DNA from 2 places in the Kitasatospora sp. NPDC059146 genome. Region 1 is predicted to be linked to the other one. Evidence: riboswitches for the same ligand, from Rfam matches in the RefSeq annotation. Region 1 holds a riboswitch; the other holds the start of a gene.

What was found. Region 1 has a riboswitch for guanidine ahead of ACFXPX_RS24140 (MBL fold metallo-hydrolase). Riboswitches for the same ligand answer to the same signal wherever they lie in the genome.
Positions count from the first base shown of each region.
Region 2: it holds a riboswitch for guanidine, as region 1 does, so the genes downstream of both, ACFXPX_RS11450 (DMT family transporter) here and ACFXPX_RS24140 (MBL fold metallo-hydrolase) in region 1, are expected to answer to the same signal.

Region 1 covers NZ_JBHZCY010000059.1:44,919-49,937, forward strand. Annotated here, with positions in the region: gene ACFXPX_RS24135 (hypothetical protein) at 52-1,047, opposite strand; gene ACFXPX_RS24140 (MBL fold metallo-hydrolase) at 1,240-2,097, opposite strand; guanidine-III (ykkC-III) riboswitch at 2,110-2,169, opposite strand; gene ACFXPX_RS24145 (DUF397 domain-containing protein) at 2,211-2,408, opposite strand; gene ACFXPX_RS24150 (Scr1 family TA system antitoxin-like transcriptional regulator) at 2,405-3,220, opposite strand; gene fes (enterochelin esterase) at 3,295-4,413, opposite strand; gene fhuB (Fe(3+)-hydroxamate ABC transporter permease FhuB) at 4,431-5,019, opposite strand, start outside.
Region 2 covers NZ_JBHZCY010000019.1:40,815-45,833, reverse strand. Annotated here, with positions in the region: gene ACFXPX_RS11460 (xanthine dehydrogenase family protein molybdopterin-binding subunit) at 1-1,801, shown strand, start outside; tRNA gene ACFXPX_RS11455 (tRNA-Cys) at 1,936-2,007, opposite strand; guanidine-III (ykkC-III) riboswitch at 2,088-2,156, shown strand; gene ACFXPX_RS11450 (DMT family transporter) at 2,201-2,515, shown strand; gene ACFXPX_RS11445 (MFS transporter) at 2,612-4,051, shown strand; gene ACFXPX_RS11440 (hypothetical protein) at 4,059-5,019, opposite strand, start outside.

The DNA of each region.
Region 1 (5,019 bases):
CCGGGGGGGCCCCCCGACTCAGCTCCGAGCCGGAGCCGCTGCGGCTTCGGCTCAGCCGAAGAGGGTGTCGTGGACGGTGGCCATCCGCGCCTGGGCGGGGTGCCTCCTGACCCAGTCCGTGATGTTGTTCACCGCGACGTCGGTGTCGGTCTCCTTGCGGTAGTCCGAGAGCCGGGATCCGGCGATCACGCCGTTGACCCCGATCTCGCCGAGCATCCGTGCCGCGCAGTCGGCACCGTCGGGTGAGGAGCCCATGGTCCAGGCGAAGACGCCGGCGATGTTCCCCGCCTCACGGTTGGCGACGCTGTCCCTGAGCCCCGTGACCTTGTCGCCGTCGGTCTTCATGCAGGTCCCGGTCAACGTGGCGAAGACCGCCGAACCGTCGGTGGCGAACCGGTGCCTGGTGGGGATTCCGCCGCCCTCCCGGGAGAAGGTGTCGCGCACCTGCGCGTAGGTGCCGGTCACGGCCGTCGACTCCAGGGGGTCCAGGTTCTGCTTGAGTGCGTTCCAGGCGGCGTCACTGCTCGACGGGTAGGGCACCTCGTACATCACCCTGATCCCGGCGGCCAGCAGTTTGTCGCGGACCAGGCCTCGCAGTGCACTGATCTGGGCGGGCTGGTCGCCGTCGGTGGACGACTTGATGTCGACCCACACGGCCGCGAGGTTCTTGCCGCTGCGCCGGGCGTTGGCGAGTGCGTCGAATACCGCGCCGGTGCGTTTCCGCTTGATGTTGACCGGGTCGACGCTCTCCGACGCCGGGTTGCCGGGGTCGCAGGAGACCCACTGCCTGGTGCCGCCGCACGCGCCGGAGACGTTGAACGCGGCATCGACCTCGACGCCGTTGTAGCCGGCGGCGAGGGCGTTGTCGACCTGGTCGGCGGAGTTCAGGTTGTGGGCGAAGACGTAGATCGGGCGCGGGGGATGCGGGGCGGCCGGGGCCGAGGTCACGGGCATCGCGGTGAGGAGGACCGCGGTGATGCCGACCGTGGCGTGGCCGCCACCCCGGAGGCGGCGCAGGCTGCGGGAGACCCGCTCGGATCGTGCCATGAGAGGACACTCCTTCCTGAGGGTCATACGTCCTGTCCATGTCAATCTCGGGAGTGAGCGGCTCCGCGGGATGTGCCCGGCGGGATGTGACGCAACTATGCCGAGCGGTCGTCAGGCGTGCAAGACCACCGATGCGGGCCAGCCGTCAGCACCCGCGCCGGCCCACCCGGGCCGGCGTGACCGCCCGGCCCCTCAGTCGTTGGGGCAGAGGATCAGGTCGTCCAGCGCGTGCCGCCGCGGCCGGTCACCGAGTTCGGCGAGGGCGGCGCGGATGCGGTGCAGGTGGTCGACGGTGAGCTGGAGCGGGGGTTCGTCGGGCTGGTGGGTGGTGCGGATCGGGTAGTCGACGCCGGGTTCGCGGGTCATCTCGATGTGGCAGCCGAGGACGTACGTGACGGGCCGCTCCCGGGTGAACGCGATCAGGCGCTCGATGCTGCGGCCGAAGGCGGGCCAGTCGTCGATGTAGAGCCGGCCGGGGTAGACGGTGTCGCCGGTGAGCAGGAAGCCCGTCCACGGGTCGTAGTAGGTGACGGCGGCCGGGTGGTGGCCGGGGGTGGCCAGGCATTCCAGGACCCGTCCGCCGCCGAGGTCGACGCGGGCGGTGGCCTCCGGGTCGTGGTCGAAGCCGAAGTACGCCCAGGCGGTGGGCCGGTCGGCGCCGACCAGGGCGGTGTCCGGCCGGTCGGCGAACTGCCCGTCCCCCGCGACGTGGTCGCCGTGCGGGTGGGTGTGCAGGACCAGCAGCGGGTAGTGGTCGCGGGGGTTGCGGGCGAGCCACTGCGCGATCAGCCCGTCGACGGTCGCCCGGAGCGGGAAGTACGCGGGCTCGGCGGTCGCTCCGGTGTCGATGAGGACCGCCCGGTCCGCCCCGAAGAGCAGGAACAGGAACGGCGCCTCGTAGTGCACCGCCTTGTTCTGCCGCAGGATGACGGTGTTCTCGTCGTACGCGTAGGCCTGGATCTCCGGGTCCGTGTCGTGCTTCGCGGACGGCGAGCCGTGGATCCACGGCACGTCCAGCGGACGGGCGATCGGTGCGTCGGCGGCGGTCATGACGACTCCCTGGGTGCGTCGTCTTGGCGGGCCGGGTACGGCGCACATCTCGTCCGGGGCGGGCGCCGTCGCGCTGCCGCCCGTGACGCTAGCACGAGGCCCGGCCAGCGGCCTCAGCCGACGTGGCGAGGAACGTTTCGGGTGAACTCGATGAAGTCGGCCCAGGCCCCAGGGGCGAAGGCGAGTTGAGGGCCGGACTTGTCCTTGGAGTCGCGGACGTGGATTGTGCCCTCGGCGTGAGCGATCTCGATGCACGAGCCGCCCTCGCTCCCGCTGTGGCTGGACTTACGCCAAGTCAACTCGCTACTCACTGGTCCTCCACCAACGCGTTGATGAACTCGGCCGACTTCTCCGGAGTGAGAGCCTGCCGAAGGATCCTTTCATGGCGTTGACTCAGGAACTGCACCTTGTCGGTGTCCGCGTGGAGCATCCCGGCTGCTTGGCCCTCCTCGTAGGCGAGCCGCTCGTGTTCCGGCAAGTCCAGGAGAACGAACGGTCCTTCCAGGCCAGGGTGGAAACCGACCGAGGGAACGATCTGGATGGCCACGTTGCGCTGCCTGCCGATGACGAGGAGGTGCAGCAACTGCTCGACGTGGGCTTCCTCCGTGCTGAGTCGGCGGTGGAGGACGTTCTCCTCGATCACGAAGTTGAACGCCTTGCTCTGGACCTTCAGCAACTCCTGACGCTCAAGGCGAGCGGCCACCCGTACCGCAACGGTCTCGTCGTCCAGCGGGGGCCAGCGTCCGTCGATGACGGTCTTGGCTGTTGCGGCGGTCTGTAGCAAGCCAGGGAAGAGCTGGTTCTCGTACCAGTTGATGACCACCGCCTCCCCTTCGTTGCGAATGTAGTCCTCAGCGAATCGCGGATACTTCTCGGGCTTCAAGTAGTCCGCCCCTGCCAGCAGGATCCCCTTCGCGCCGCACATCTCGTCCGCCACCTGCAGCAGGTGCAGCGACGGCTTGCGCCGCCCGGCCTCCATCGATCGCAGGCTCTCGTAGCTGTAGCCGGCCTCGGTCGCCAGGGCCTCGCGGCTGACTCCGGCGCGGGCGCGCCAGAGCTTGAGCTGGTCACCGCAGTACTGCCATGACATCGGCGGCGGCGTGGCGGACGAGGACGCGTTCATCGCTGACCCCCCAGGTCACTCGGTGTGGGTTCCGACGCTACGTCCGCACAGGCGTCGGGGGTATGCGAATTGACCTAAACCGTCCTTGCGGGTGACCCCAGCAGGTGCGCCAGTCCGTCGGCGAGGCCGCCGCGCCAGCAGGCGTAGTCGTGGCCGCCGTTGAACTCCTGGTAGTGGAGGTCGTAGCCGCGTGCCGTGAGCACGTCGCGCAGGTGGCGGTTCTGGGTGAGGAGCATCCACTCCTGGAGGCCGACCTCGATCCAGAACCGGGCGTCCCGGTGGGGTTCGGCGGCGAAGCGGCGGGTGAGCCACTCGCTGCCGGCGTCGAACTCGGTCTCGTCGGGCCACCAGAAGGAGCCGGACTGGGAGAGGGCGTTGCCGAAGCGGTCCGGGCGCCGGAAGGCGGCGTAGGCGGCGGTGAGGCCGCCGGCGCTCTGGCCGGCGATGGCGGTCCGGCGCGGGTCGTCGGTGGCGTCGAACTCCGCTGCGGCCCAGGGCAGGAGGCGGTCGGCGAGGAGGTCGACGAAGGCCGGGTTGCAGCTCAGGTCGTCGGGGCGGCCGGGGCCCATGGTGTGCACCAGCAGGGCGACGGTGGGCGGGATCGCGCCGTCGGCGGTCAGGTTGTCGAGGGTGTCGCCGACGGAGAGCACCTCGCCCCACATCTCGCCGTCGAGCAGTACCGCGACCGGGTACGGGCCGAGGCCGGGTCCGTACCCGGCGGGGAGGTGGACGTCGACCCGCCGCCCGGCCACCGTGCGGGGGAGGGTGCGCCCGCGCGGTACGTCCTCGCGCCGCCGGACGTACGGCTGGGCGGGGGCCTGCGGCAGGCTGAGCACGGAGGCGGGGTGGCGGCCGTCGCGGGCGGGCAGGCGGGGTTCGCTGTCGCGGGGGTCGGGGCGGGCGTGGTCGAGGACGTGCAGCCAGTCGGCGCGGGTGGTGCCGGGGGGCGCGCCGTGGAAGGGGTGCAGCTGGTAGGAGGCGCGGTGGTCGGCGCGCAGCCGGTAGGTGATCTCCCAGCGGCCGCCCCGGCGTTCCATCAGGTGGGGGGTCAGGTCGCCGGCGTGCCGGTCCTTGTCGGTGACGGTGTGGACGAGGGCGAGCACGCCGTCGCAGTCCTGTTCGGTGGAGATGAAGGTGACCAGCCGGTACGCGGCGTCGTCCGGGTCGGGTGCGATCAGCGGGAAGGCGTTCAACGTCTGTCTCTCCAGGATCAGTTGGTACGGCGCCCGAGCAGCACCCAGAGCAGGAAGGGGCCGCCGAGCACGGTGGTGACGATGCCGACGGGGATCTCCACCCCGCCGATCAGCACCCGTCCGAGGGTGTCGGCGAGCACGACGAGCAGGGCGCCGGTGAGCGCGGAGCCGAGCACCGGCACCCGGGTCGGTCCGGCGAGCCGGGCGGCGAGTACGGGTGCGGCGAGGGCGACGAAGCCGACCGGCCCGCAGATCCCGACGGCGAGCCCGGCGAGGGCGACGGCGAGCAGCAGGCAGGCGAGCCGGACCCTCCCGGGGTCGACGCCCAGCGAGGCGGCCACGCTGTCGTCGAAGCGCAGCACCGCCAGCCACCGGGCCACCACCAGGGCGGTCGGCACCAGGACGGCGAGTCCGAGGAGCGCGGGCGTGGCGATGGCGTAGTCCCGGCCGTTGAGGCTGCCGGAGGTCCAGACGTACAGCGAGCCGGCGGAGTTGAGCGAGCGCCGGGCGAGGGCGACCTGGATGACGGCCGAGGCGAGCGCCGACATGGCGAGTCCGACGACCAGCACCCGGTAGCCGCGGGCGCCGAGCCCGCCGGAGACGAGG
Region 2 (5,019 bases), on a different contig from region 1:
CCTGCCGCTGCGCACCGGGGACCCGGACGCGGCCGGCGAGATCATCGTCGAGGGCCTCTACCAGGTCGGCCGGCAGGACCCGGCCCCGCTCGGCGCCGAGGCCGGGCTGGCCGTGCCGCGCCCGGACGGCGGCGTCGAGCTGCACCTGTCCTCCACCGACCCGCACGGCGACCGCGACCGCACCGCCGCCTGCCTCGGCCTGGAGCCGGACCGGGTCCGCCTGGTGGTCACCGGCGTGCCCGGCGCCACCACCGACCGCGAGGACCTCTCCTTCCAGGTCACCCTGGCGCTGCTGGCGCTGCGCACCGGCCGCCCGGTGAAGATGACCCTCACCCGCGAGGAGTCCTTCCACACCCACACCTCGCGCCACCCCGCGCTGCTGCGCTACCGCCACCACGCCGACGCCGACGGCACCCTGGTGAAGGTGGAGGCGCAGATCCTGCTGGACGGCGGCGCCTACGCCGACGTCTCCGCCGAGGCGCTGGCCGCCGCGACGGCCTTCTCGGTCGGCCCGTACGTCTGCCCCAACGTGTTCGTGGACGCCTGGGCGGTGCGCACCAACAACCCGCCGGCCGGGCGGATGCGCGGCGAGGGCGCGCTCCAGGCCTGCTTCGCGTACGAGTCGCAGCTGGACCAGCTGGCCGCCCGGGTGGGCGTGGACCCGGTGGAGATCCGCCGCCGCAACGCGATGTCCACCGGCGACCCGCTGCCCACCGGACAGGCCGTCACCTGCCCCGCCCCGGTGAAGGCGCTGCTGGACGCGGTGGCCGCCGAGCCGCTGCCGGCCCTGCCGGTGGACGACCCGGACGCCGAGTGGCTGCTGCCCGGCGGTCCCGGCGGGGCCGGGGACCCGGCCGCGGTGCGGCGCGGGATCGGCTACGCCGTCGGCATGGTGCACATGCTGGGCGCCGAGGGCGAGGACGAGGTCTCCACCGCCACCGTGCGGGTCAGCGGTGACCACGCCACGGTGATCTGCGCGGCCGTCGACGCCGGGCAGGGCTTCGCCACGCTGGCCCGGCAGATCGTGCAGACGGTGCTGGGCGTCAGCGAGGTCTACATCGCGCCGGCCGACAGCGACCAGTCGATCGCCGGGCCCTCCGCCCGGGGCCGGCATACCTGGGTCTCCGGCGGGGCGGTCGAGCGGGCCGCGCTGATGGTCCGCCACCAGCTGCTGCAGCCGATCGCGGCCGACTTCGGGATGTCGGTGGAGCTGCTGCAGATCGCCGACGGCAAGATCACCTCCTACGACGGGGTGCTCGGCATGCCGGTCGCGGAGGCGCTGGAGGGCAAGGAGCTCTGGGCCACCGCGCAGTGCCGCCCGCACCCGACCGAGCCGCTGGACGAGTCCGGACACGGCGACGCCTTCGTCTCCATCTCCTTCTGCGCGATGCGCGCGGTGGTGGACGTGGACATCGAGCTGGGGGCCGTCCGGGTGGTCGAGATGACCGTCGCCCAGGACGTCGGCCGGGCGCTGAACCCGCGCCAGATCGAGGACCGGATCGAGGCGGGCGTGGCCCACGGCGTGGGACTGGCGCTGATGGAGGACCTCCAGACCTCGGGCGGGGTGATGACCAACCCCTCGCTCACCGGCTACCGGCTGCCGACCTCGCTGGACACTCCCGAGGTGCGGATCGCCGCGCTGCTGGAGGAGCGGGACGTGGTCGCCACCTTCGGGGCCAAGGCGGTCAGCGCGGTGCCCGCGGTGGTCGCCCCCTCGGCGGTCGCCGCCGCCGTCCGGGCCGCCACCGGGCTGCCGGTGGGCCGGCTGCCGATCCGCCCGGAGGACGCCGTCACGGCCTGAGCCGGCGCCTGCGGCCGTCGGGCCCCGCCGCCGCGGGTGCCCGTCGGGTCGTCGGGTCGGGTCGGGCGGCCGGAAACGGAACGGGAAATGCGGAATTGCCGGTCGACTTCGGTCGACCGGCAATTCCCCTTTCGAGGCCGTGGCGGGAATTGAACCCGCGTACATCGCTTTGCAGACGATTCCCTGAGCCACTCGGGCACACGGCCAGTGAATTCAGGATGGCGGACCGGCCGAATGGGGTCAATGACGTTGTGTAAATTCTGTGTGGCAATGTGTGCTACGGTCGGAGCAGGTGGTTGATTCCCCGCCACCCCGGACGAGCGCGTCGTACCCGGTGACGACAAGACGGCGCAGTTCAGCGGCAATCCGGCCGCTGTGGACTGCGGAGGTACGGCCGTCATGGCTTGGCTCGTTCTGATCGTCTCGGGTCTCCTGGAGACCGTCTGGGCAGTGGCCCTGGAATCGTCCAAGGGCTTCTCCCGCCTCGTTCCCAGCCTCGTCTTCGGCGTCGCGCTGCTGTTCAGCATGGGCGGGCTGGCGTACGCGATGCGCACCATCCCGATCGGCACCGGCTACGCGGTCTGGGTCGGCATCGGCGCGGTCGGCACCGCGGTCTACGGCATGGCCGTCCTGGGCGACGCGGTGACCATGGCCCGGATCGGCTGCCTGCTGCTGATCGTCTGCGGCGTGGTGGGGCTCAAGGTGCTGCACTGACGCCTGCCCCCGGGGCCGGTCCTAGGCCCTGCGACGGACCCGGTCAGGGACTCCGGTCAGGAGTCAAGGACGCGGACGGCTCTTACGATGTTACGTATGACCACTGCCTCCCCCACCTCGGTCGACTCCCCCTCGATACCCTCCGGAGCTGACCCCGGGGGCGGGGTCATGAGCGGCCGCTTCCGGGCCCTGACGCTCGGGATCGTGTCGGTCGTGCTGGTGATCGCCTTCGAGGCGACCGCCGTCAACACCGCGATGCCGACCGCGGCCCGGCAGCTGGACGGCCTGGGGCTGTACGCCTTCGCCTTCTCCGGTTACTTCACCACCACGCTGTTCGCCCTGGTCGTCTCCGGCCAGTGGTGCGACCGGCGCGGCCCGCTCCAGCCGCTGTTCACCGGCATCGCGGTGTTCGGCGCGGGCCTGGTGGTGGCCGGGACGGCGCCGGGCATGTGGGTGTTCGTGGCCGGGCGGGCGATCCAGGGGCTGGGCGGCGGGCTGGTGATCGTCGCGCTGTACGTGGTGGTCGGCCGGGCCTACCCGGAGCGCCTGCGGCCGGCGGTGTTCGCCGCCTTCTCCTCGGCCTGGGTGCTGCCCTCGATCGTCGGGCCGCTGGTCTCCGGGGCCGTCACCCAGCACCTCGGCTGGCGCTGGGTCTTCCTGGCGGTGCCGGTGCTGATCCTGCTGCCGCTGGCGGTGATGGGCCCGGCGCTGGCCCGCTCCGAGCGGGACCACCCGGTGCTCAAGGGCGCCGACTTCGACCGCCGCCGCACCCTGCTGGCCGCGATGGCGGCGGTCGGCGCCGGCTTGCTGCAGTACGCCGGCCAGCGCCGGGACCTGGTCGGGCTGCTCCCCGGCGTCGCCGGTGCGGCGCTGCTGGCCCCGGCCGTGCTGGGACTGCTGCCGAAGCGGACCCTGCGGGCCGGGCGCGGGCTGCCGACGGTGATCCTGCTGCGCGGGCTGGCGGCGGGGGCGTTCCTCGGCGCCGAGGCCTTCGTCCCGCTGATGATGACCACCGAGCGCGGCCTCTCGCCGACCCTGTCCGGGCTCACCCTGACCAGCGGCGGGCTGACCTGGGCGCTGGGCTCCTGGCTGCAGGGCCGCCCGGGGGCCGAGCGGTACCGCGAGGCGATGATCCGGGGCGGCTTCGTGCTGACGGCGGTGGCGATCGCGGCCGCCGCGCTGGTGCTGGTCCCGGCGGTCCCGGCCTGGGTGGCCTCGGTGGCCTGGGGCGTCGGCGGCATCGGGATGGGGCTGACGGTCGCGAGCGTCAGCGTGCTGATGATGAAGCTCTCCGCGCCCGAGGACGCCGGGGCCAACTCGGCCGCGCTGCAGATGAGCGACGCCCTGGGCAACGTGCTGCTGACCGGTCTGGCCGGGGTGCTGTTCGCGGCGCTGGGCGGCGGGTCACTGGCCGCGGCGCACGAGGGCGCCGGGGCCGACGGCTCGCCCGGCGCCTTCGCGGTGATCCTGCTGGTGATGGCCGCGGTGGCGGCGCTGGGGGCGCTGCTCGCCGGGCGGGTGCGGGTCCGGGCCTGACCCGGGGTCAGGACGCGGCGGCGGTGGGGGAGGGGGAGGCGGCCGGCGGCGCGGCCGGGGTGCCGAGGAAGGCCTCCCAGCCGCCGGCCGGGGACTGGCCCGGGCCGAGGCCCTGGAGCTTGCGCAGCACCGCCGGGTCCTGGGCGTCCAGCCAGTCGACCAGTTGGCGGAAGGAGACCAGCCGCACCTCGGGCTTGCCCGCGATCGACTTGAGCACGTCCTCGACGGCGTTCATGTAGATGCCGCCGTTCCACTCCTCGAAGTGGTTGCCGATGATGTACGGCGCACGGTTGCTGTTGTAGGTGCGGTCGAAGCCCATCAGGTACGAGTCCCGGGCCTGGGCCTGGAAGCCCGGGTAGAGCGCCGGGTCGGCCTTGGTGTTGGGGCCGCACTGGTTGAACATGATGTTGTAGTCCATCGACAGCACCTGGAAGGTGTGCCCGGGGAAGGGGATGGACTGCAGCGGGAGGTCCCAGAGCGCGCCGCCCTGGATCTTCTGCGGCCAGACCTGGGTGCCGTTGCCGCTGCTGTCGTAGCGCCAGCCGCGCTTGACGGCGGTGGGCAGCAGGTTGCGCTGGCCCTCCAGGCAGGGGGTGCGGCTGCCGATCAGCTCCTTGCGGTAGTCGAAGGGCAGGGCCGGCAGGTCGGTGAAGCCGGTGTTGGTGCGCCAGCTCGTCACGAACTCCATCGCCTGCTGGATCTCGCTCTCCCACTCCTCCGGGGACCACGCGCTGACGCCGGTGGGGCCGCAGAAGTGGCCGTTGAAGTGGGTGCCGATCTCGTGGCCCTCCAGCCAGGCGGCGTGCACGTTCTCCAGGGTGTCGTGGATGTGCTGGTCGCTCAGGTAGCCGATCTCGGAGGCGCCGACCTTGTGCTGCGGCGGGCGGTACAGGTCCTTCTTGGACTCCGGCAGCAGGTAGAGCCCGCTGAGGAAGAAGGTCATCGAGGCGTTGTGCTCCTGGGCCAGC